One region of the Sphaerisporangium sp. NPDC049457 genome, then DNA from elsewhere that is predicted to be linked to it. Evidence: predicted binding sites of a transcription regulator. Region 1 holds the regulator's gene; the other holds the start of a gene.

Region 1 (4,390 bases):
CACCGCCTCGGTGAGCTGCCCGCCCTCCTCGTAGCCGACGTATCCGGGCGGGGCGCCGACCAGGCGGGCCACGCTGTGCTTCTCGCCGTACTCGCTCATGTCGATGCGGGTCATGGCGCGCTCGTCGTCGAACAGGAACTCCGCGAGGGCCTTGGCGAGCTCGGTCTTGCCGACGCCCGTCGGGCCGAGGAACAGGAACGAGCCGGTCGGCCGGTCGGGGTCGGCGACCCCGGCGCGCGCGCGGCGCACGGCGTCCGACACCGCCTGGACGGCCTCGCGCTGCCCGACGAGCCTGCGCCCGAGCTCGTCCTCCATGCGCAGCAGCTTGGCGGTCTCGCCCTCCAGCAGCCGCCCGGCGGGGATGCCGGTCCAGGAGGAGATGACCTGGGCGATGTCGTCGGCGCCGACCTCCTCCTTGACCATCGGGTCCTCGGGCTGGGCCTGCGCGCTCGCCTCGGAGAGCTCCTTCTCAAGGCGCGGCACGTCGCCGTACATCAGCCGGGAGGCCGCCTCGAAGGCGCCGTCGCGCTGGGCGCGCTCGGCCGCCGACCGGGCCTCGTCGAGCTGCTTCTTCAGCTCGCCGACCCTGTTGAGGCCGGCCTTCTCCTTCTGCCAGCGCACGACCAGGGCGTCGAGCTCCTCCTGGCGGTCGGCGAGCTCCTTGCGCAGCTTCTCAAGGCGCTGGACGCTCGCCTCGTCGGTCTCCTTGGCGAGCGCCAGCTCCTCCATCTTGAGCCGGTCGACGGCCCGCTGCAGCTCGTCGATCTCCACCGGACGCGAGTCGATCTCCATGCGCAGGCGGCTGGCGGCCTCGTCGACCAGGTCGATCGCCTTGTCGGGCAGGAAGCGGGCGGTGATGTAGCGGTCGGACAGGGTGGCCGCGGCCACCAGGGCCCCGTCGGAGATCTGCACCTTGTGGTGCGCCTCGTAGCGGCCCTTGAGCCCGCGCAGGATCGCGATGGTGTCCTCGACCGACGGCTCGCCGACGAAGATCTGCTGGAAGCGCCGCTCCAGCGCGGGGTCCTTCTCGATGCGCTCGCGGTACTCGTCCAGGGTGGTCGCGCCGATCATGCGCAGCTCGCCCCTGGCCAGCATGGGCTTGAGCATGTTGCCGGCGTCCATCGCGCCCTCGGCCGCGCCCGCGCCGACCATCGTGTGCAGCTCGTCGATGAACGTGACGACCTGCCCGTCGCTCTCTTTGATCTCGGTGAGCACGGCCTTGAGCCGCTCTTCGAACTCGCCGCGGAACTTCGCGCCCGCGACCATCGCGCCGAGGTCGAGGGAGACCAGGCGCTTGCCGCGCAGGCTCTCGGGCACGTCGCCGGCCACGATGCGCTGGGCCAGGCCGTCCACGACGGCGGTCTTGCCGACGCCGGGCTCGCCGATCAGCACCGGGTTGTTCTTGGTGCGGCGGCTGAGCACCTGCACCACGCGGCGGATCTCGTTGTCCCGGCCGATCACCGGGTCGAGCTTGCCCGCCCGGGCCAGCTCGGTGAGGTCGACGCCGTACTTCTCCAGCGCGCGGTAGGTGTCCTCCGGGCTCTCGCTGGTGACCCGGGCGTGGCCGCGGACCTTCTCGAACGCCTCCAGCAGCGTGTTCGCGGTGGCGCCCTGCGCCTTGAGCAGCTCGGCGACGCGCCCGCCGTCGGCGGCCAGCCCGACCAGCAGGTGCTCGGTCGAGACGTACTCGTCCTCCAGCTGCTTGGCGCGGGCCGCGGCGGTGTTCAGCACGACGAGCAGCTGCCGGGAGGACGACGGAGCGCTCACCGTCGCGCCCTGGGCCTTCGGGAGCCGTTCGAGCTCCTGCTCGGCCTCGGTGCGCAGCCGCTTCCAGTCGGCGCCGACGGCCTCCAGCAGATGCACGGCCGTGCCCTCGTTCTGGGAGAGCAGCGCGGTGAACAGGTGAGCCGGCGCGACCTCGGGGTGGCCCTCGGCGGCGGCCCGCCGGACGGCGGCCGACAGGGCGTCCTGGCTCTTACGCGTGAGCTTGTAGTCCATGCCTACCTTGCCTTTCTCGCATGGCGGATCGCCCGGCGCTCGCCAGGTGGCGGTGCTGCGTCGTTCCGCTATATGTGCGCCGCGGCCCGGGGCGCGGGCCGCACCCGGGCGCGGTGGTGGTGTCGCCGCGCGGCCCGGGACGGTGCCGCCGCGCCGTGGCGGGTGTGCGCGCCTCCGCTCATGCGGGAGGCAGCTGGTACTGGATCAGGGCACGGATCATCGCCATCTCGCTCCTGAGCCGGCCGAGCTCCTCGCGCATACGGAGGTTCTCGGTCTCAAGGGCCAGGATGCGCTTGATGCCGGCCAGGTTGATGCCCTCCTCCTGGGAGAGCCGTTGCACCTCGCGGAGCATCACGATGTCGCGCGTGGAGTACAGGCGGCCCCGGCCGGCCGTCCGGCCTGGGCTGACCAGGCCGAGACGGTCGTACTGCCGGAGGGTCTGCGGGTGGAGCCCGGAAAGCTGAGCGGCCACCGAGATGACGTACACCGGGGTGTCGTCGGACAGGTCGAAGTAGTTGGCGTCCATCGGCGTCGCCTCCTTTCGGGGCTACTCGGTTCTCGCCTGCCTGAGCAGGTCGGCGCGGGGGTCCACGCCGTCGGAGACCGAGCGGTACTCCTCCAGCGCGGCCTTCTCCTTGTCGTCGAGGTGCTGGGGCACCACCACCTCGACGGTGACCAGCAGATCACCCTTGGTGCCGTCCTTGCGGGTGACACCCCGGCCGCGCACGCGGAACGTGCGGCCGTTCGGGGTGCCCTCGGGGATCCGCAGGGTCACCGGCATGCCCTGGAGCACCGGCACCTTGATCTCGGCGCCGAGCGCGGCCTCGGCGAACGTCACAGGGACGGTGATGGTCAGGTTGTCGCCCGACCGGCCGAAGATGGCATGCGGTTTCACGTGAATCTGGACATAAAGATCACCGGCCGGGCCGCCGTTCTCGCCGGGCGCGCCCTTGCCCTTGAGCCGGATGCGCTGGCCGTCGGCCACGCCGGCGGGGATGCGCGCCTGGAGGGTGCGGGTGCTCTTGCCGCGGCCGCTGCCCTCGCACACCGGGCAGGGATCGTCGACGAGCAGACCGCGGCCCTTGCAGTCGCGGCACGGCTCGGAGAAGGCGAAGTTGCCGAGGTTGCGGCTGGCCGCGCCGGTGCCCTCGCAGGTCGGGCAGACCCGCGGGGTCGTGCCGGCCTTGGCGCCGGTGCCGTTGCAGGCCGAGCACGCCGAGGAGCTGGTGAGCCTGAGCGCCACCGTGGTGCCGTCCACGGCCTCCATGAACGACAGGGTGACCTCGGACTCGATGTCCTGCCCTCGGCGGGGCCGGCTGGTCGTCGTGGTCGAGGTGCGTCCGCCACGGTTGAACAGGCCGCCGAACAGGTCGCCGATGCGCTCTCCCGTGCCGCCGCCGCCCTGCGCCGTGCCTCCGAAGAGGTCGCCGAACTCGAACGGGAAGCCGCCGCCACCGCGGGGGGCGCCGCCCCCCGCGTATCCGCCCACACCGGACCCGAACAGCGTGCGCGCCTCGTCGTACTCTTTGCGGCGCTTGCTGTCGGACAGGACGTCGTAGGCCTCCGAGACCTGCTTGAACTTGGCCTCGGTCTCCGTGTTGCCCTGGTTGGCGTCCGGGTGGTACTTCCTGGCCAGCCTCCGGTACGCCTTCTTGATCTCTTCGGCGGTGGCGGTCTTCGACACACCAAGGACCGCGTAATAGTCCTTCTCCAGGTAGTCCTTGGTGCTCATCTATCGCTTCCTTCGTGGCCCAAAGGGGTGATCGCTCAATTGTCCTCGGGCTCGGCCGCCGCCGCGCCCGTTTCGTCCGCTTCGGCGGCGGAACGCTCGGAGGAGGCCTCCGGTTCCTGCGGCTCGGCGACGGCCACCCGCGCCGGACGCAGGATGCGGTCGCCGATCTGGTAGCCCGGCTGGAGGATCTCCACACAGGTGGGCTCGGTGACGTCGGCCGAGTAGCTGTGCAGCAGGGCCTCGTGCACGGTCGGGTCGAACGGGTCGCCCTTGGCGCCGTAGGCCGAAAGGCCCAGCTTGCCGACCGCGCTCTCGAGCGCCTCGCTCACCTTGGCGAACCCGCCGGTGAGCTCGCCGTGGTCGCGGGCCCTGCCGATGTCGTCGAGCACGGGCAGCAGCTCGGTGAGCACGTTGGCGACCGCCTGCTCGCGGACCGTCACCCGGTCGCGCTCGACGCGCTTGCGGTAGTTGGAGTATTCGGCCTGAAGGCGCTGGAGGTCGGCCGTGCGCTCGGCGAGCTGCGCGGCGACGCCGTCGTCCGGCGGGGCCGCCTCGGGCGAGGCGGCGGGGGAAGACGTGTCGTCCGCCTTCCCCGCCCCCTGGCGCACCTGCCCTGTCTCGGGGTCGATGCGCCGGTTGTCACGGATCACCAGGCCTTCG
Region 2 (4,390 bases), on a different contig from region 1:
CGACCCGCGTCCCCGGCAGGTGTGATCTTCTCCGCTCCCACCCCGGTACGCGGCCGTGCCGTGCGATGGCACCACGGGGTGAGACGGAGGGTCACCCCTGGGGGTGACGCCGGGCGGGGGCGTGGCTCGTACGCTGGAGCGGTGATCTCGCGTGCCTGGTCCGGGCTCGTCCGGCTGGCGTCGCCGCTGACCGCGGCGCTGGTCACCGCGACGGCGGAGCCCGCGGGCCCGCGGTCGCGGTGGCTGCGGCCCGCCGTGCCGGCGTGGGCGCGGTGGCTGCCGTTCGCCACCGTCGACCTCGTCGTCGTCGCCGACCTGTCGCTGGCCTACATCCTGCTCGGCACCGGGGTGTCGTACCTGGAGACGGAGGCGGCGGCGTCCCGCTTCTTCGCCGACGGGCCCGTCCTGATCGTGCTCGCCGCCGCCTACGCGCTGCCGGTCGCTCTGCGCGAGCGCTGGCCGGTGGCGGCGTGGCGGATCTCGGCGATGGCGGCGGTGGTGGGCGGCCTGGTCAACCCGCGCATCCTCAACGGGGCGATGGGCGGTGCCGCCGGCCACGGTGACGGCGTGATGCCCTACGTGGCCGCCCAGGTGATCACCTATCTGCTCTGCGCGTACTCGATCGCCGTGCGCGCGGATCGGAACGTCGCGATCGGGGTCTGGATCGTCTCGGCGGTGGGCGCGTGGATCATCCATCCGAACTCGATGTTCCTCGCCACGGTCCTGGTGACGGTGGCCGTGCTGTTCGGGCAGAACGTCCGGGTCCGCAGGCGGGCGACCAGCCGGCTGGACGAGGAGCGGCGGCGCGGCGAGGAGCAGCGCGCGGCGCGCATCGTCCTGGAGGAGCGCACGCGTATCGCCCGCGAGCTGCACGACATCGTCGCCCACCACATGTCCGTGATCGCGATCCAGGCGGAGGCCGTGCCGCTGCGGGCCCAGGGTGACGTCGCGGCCCTGGAGGCGGGGCTGGCCGAGATCAGGGTGCTGTCGCTGGCGGCGCTCGCCGAGATGCGCCAGGTGCTGGGCGTCCTGCGTGGTTCGGACGGCCGCCGGGAGACGGCGCCGCAGCCCGGGCTGGACCGGGTGGACGACCTGATCGGCAAGGTCCGGGCCGCGGGGCTCGCCGTCACGGCCGAGGTGTCCGGCTCTCTCGACCTGCCGGCCGCGGTCGGCCTGTCGGCGTACAGGATCCTGCAGGAGTCGCTGAGCAACGCGATGCGGCACGCGCCCGGGGCGCCGGTGCGGGTGAAGATCGAGCGGACCGCCGCCGAGCTGCGGCTGAGCGTGACCAACGGCCCCGCCGGCGCGCCTGCGCCCGACACCCCGGACGGACCGGGCCAGGGGATCGCCGGAATGCGCGAGCGCGCGGCACGGCTGGGTGGCACCCTGGAAGCCGCGCCCATGGCGGACGGCGGGTTCTCGGTGACGGCCACCCTTCCGCTCGCCGCCGCCGAACCCGACGCGCCGGAGGAGCCGTGATCCGTGTCCTGATCGCCGACGACCAGGGCATGGTCCGCACCGGCTTCACCACCTTCCTCGGCACCCAGCCCGACATCGAGGTCGTCGCGGAGGCCGTCAACGGGCAGGAGGCGGTGACGCGGGCGGCCGAGCTGGCGCCGGACGTGGTGCTGATGGACGTCCGCATGCCGGTGATGGACGGGCTGGAGGCGACGCGCCGCATCCTCGCCGGCACCGCCACCAAGGTCCTGATCCTGACGACCTTCGACCTGGACGACTACGTCTACGAGGCGCTGCGGGCGGGGGCGAGCGGCTTCCTGCTCAAGGATGCCTCCGCCCAGCAGCTCGTCGAGGCTGTGCGGGTGGTCGCCGCAGGGGAGGCCCTGCTGGCCCCGTCGGTCACCAGGCGGCTGATCGCCGAGTTCGCCAGGCTCGGCGGGCCACGAGCGCCGACCGTGAAACGGCTGGCAGAGCTGACCGGCCGCGAGACCGAAGTGCTGGCGCTGATGGCCCAGGGCCTGTCCAACGGGGAGATCGCCGGGCGGCTGGTGGTGTCGGAGCAGACGGTGAAGACGCACGTCGGCCGCATCCTGGCCAAGCTCGGTCTGCGCGACCGTGCCCAGGCCATCGTCTTCGCCTACGAGACCGGCCTGGTGCGCCCCGGCGACTGACCCCGGTCGGCGTCCACGCGCGCGGCGGCCCGCATAGGTCACCAGGCGCCCCGCCGTTCCCACCCGAGGGTGATCGGTCACCACCGCAGAGGGGCGCGCGGGGGCCGCCGGCGGTCGTCCCCCGTCGGAGTCAGCGCTCGGCATGTGCGCCGAACCGCGGCGACGCTGCCCGCTCGGTACGCCGGCGACTCCGGTGGACCGACCGGCGAGGGACACGGCCGACGGAGCTGATTACAGAATTACGATCGCTGCAAGCGAACAAGCGCAGAGTTGGGAACAATCCCGGGCTCTCATTAATTGAGTCGGTGTAACTCAACCCTTGGAGTTCGCATGAGTCAGAGCTTGATCCTTCCGGTGCTCCCGCTGGACGACGAGGTCGTCCTGCCCGGCATGGTCGTCCCCCTCGACCTGTCGGACGCCGAGGTGCGCGCCGCCATCGACGCCGCGAGGGCCACCTCGCAGCAGAGCAAGCCGCAGGTCCTGCTTGTTCCGCGCATCGACGGCAAGTACGGCGCCGTCGGCGTCTCGGCGGTCGTCGAGCAGATCGGAAGGCTTCCCGGCGGCGAGCCCGCCGCCGTGGTCCGCGGTGTCGAGCGCGTGCGCGTGGGCTCGGGCACCACCGGCCCCGGTGCGGCGCTGTGGGTGGAGGCGACCCCCATGGACGCCGTGCCCAGCGGCGCGCGCGCCGAGGAGGCGGCCAAGGAGTACAAGGCCCTGGCCACCACCATCATGCAGAAGCGCGGCGCGTGGCAGATCGTCGACGCCATCAACCAGATCGAGGACGCCTCGGTGCTCGCCGACAGCTCCGGGTACGCGCCGTGGCTGACCACCGCCCAGAAGGCCGAGCTGCTGGAGAACGCCGACCCGGCCGAGCGCCTGACCCGGCTGGTCGAGTGGGCGCGCGAGCACCTGGCCGAGCTGGACGTCGCCGAGACCATCCGCAAGGACGTCCAGGAGGGCATGGAGAAGCAGCAGCGCGAGTTCCTGCTCCGCCAGCAGCTCGCCGCCGTCCGCAAGGAGCTGGCCGAGCTGAACGGGGACGCCGCTTCCGAGGAGGAGGACTACCGCGCCCGCGTGGAGGCCGCCGACCTGCCCGAGAAGGTCCGCGAGGCGGCGATGAAGGAGGTCGACAAGCTCGAACGCACCTCCGACCAGTCGCCGGAGACCGGCTGGATCCGCACCTGGCTGGACACCGTGCTCGACATCCCGTGGAACGAGCGCACGGAGGACTCCTACGACATCGCCGCCGCGCGCGCGGTGCTCGACGCCGACCACACCGGCCTCGACGACGTCAAAGAGCGCATCGTCGAGTACCTCGCGGTGCGCAAGCGGCGCGCCGACCAGGGGCTCGGCGTGGTGGGCGGCCGCCGCAGCGGCGCCGTCCTCGCGCTCGCCGGTCCTCCCGGGGTCGGCAAGACCTCCCTCGGCGAGTCGGTCGCCCGCGCCATGGGCCGCAAGTTCGTCCGCGTCGCCCTCGGCGGCGTCCGCGACGAGGCCGAGATCCGCGGCCACCGGCGCACCTACGTCGGGGCGCTGCCCGGCCGCATCGTGCGGGCCATCCGCGAGGCCGGCAGCATGAACCCCGTCGTCCTGCTGGACGAGGTCGACAAGGTGGGCGCCGACTACCGGGGCGACCCGACGGCGGCGCTGCTGGAGGTGCTGGACCCCGCGCAGAACCACACCTTCCGCGACCACTACCTGGAGGTCGAGCTCGACCTGTCGGACGTGCTGTTCCTGGCGACCGCCAACGTCCTGGAGGCGGTGCCCGGCCCGCTGCTCGACCGCATGGAGATCGTGACGCTCGACGGCTACACCGAGGACGAGAAGGTCGCGATCGCCCGCGACCACCTGCTGCCCCGCCAGCTCGACAAGGCCGGGCTGACCGCCTCCGACGTCACCGTGGAGGACGACGCGCTGCGCAGGCTCGCCGGCGAGTACACCCGTGAGGCCGGCGTGCGCTCGCTGGAGCGGTCGATCGCCCGGGTGCTGCGCAAGGTCACGGCCAAGGCCGCGCTGGAGGAGGCGGCGCTGCCGGTCCACGTCCGGGCTGCGGACCTGGTCGGCTACCTCGGCCGGCCGCGGCACGTCCCCGAGTCCTCGCTGCCCGAGTCGGCGCAGCGCACGGCGGTGCCGGGCGTCGCCACCGGGCTCGCGGTCACCGGCGCGGGCGGCGACGTGCTGTACGTCGAGGCGTCGCTGGCCGACCCCGAGACCGGCTCCACGGCCGTCACGCTCACCGGCCAGCTCGGCGACGTGATGAA

What was found. The regulator HspR, encoded in region 1, represses chaperone genes until heat shock. The targets are predictions, from matches to a motif close to ANTTGAGTCNNNNNGACTCAANT.
Region 2: the regulator HspR is predicted to act here: its motif matches at 2,425-2,447, upstream of lon (endopeptidase La).

What each region holds. Positions count from the first base shown of each region.
Region 1 covers NZ_JBVJHR010000005.1:290,141-294,530, forward strand. The annotation lists gene clpB (ATP-dependent chaperone ClpB) at 1-1,998, opposite strand, end outside; gene ACZ6QO_RS10645 (heat shock protein transcriptional repressor HspR) at 2,177-2,524, opposite strand; gene dnaJ (molecular chaperone DnaJ) at 2,546-3,730, opposite strand; gene grpE (nucleotide exchange factor GrpE) at 3,766-4,390, opposite strand, start outside.
Region 2 covers NZ_JBVJHR010000014.1:77,686-82,075, reverse strand. The annotation lists gene ACZ6QO_RS22390 (sensor histidine kinase) at 142-1,479, shown strand; gene ACZ6QO_RS22385 (response regulator) at 1,476-2,129, shown strand; gene lon (endopeptidase La) at 2,460-4,390, shown strand, end outside.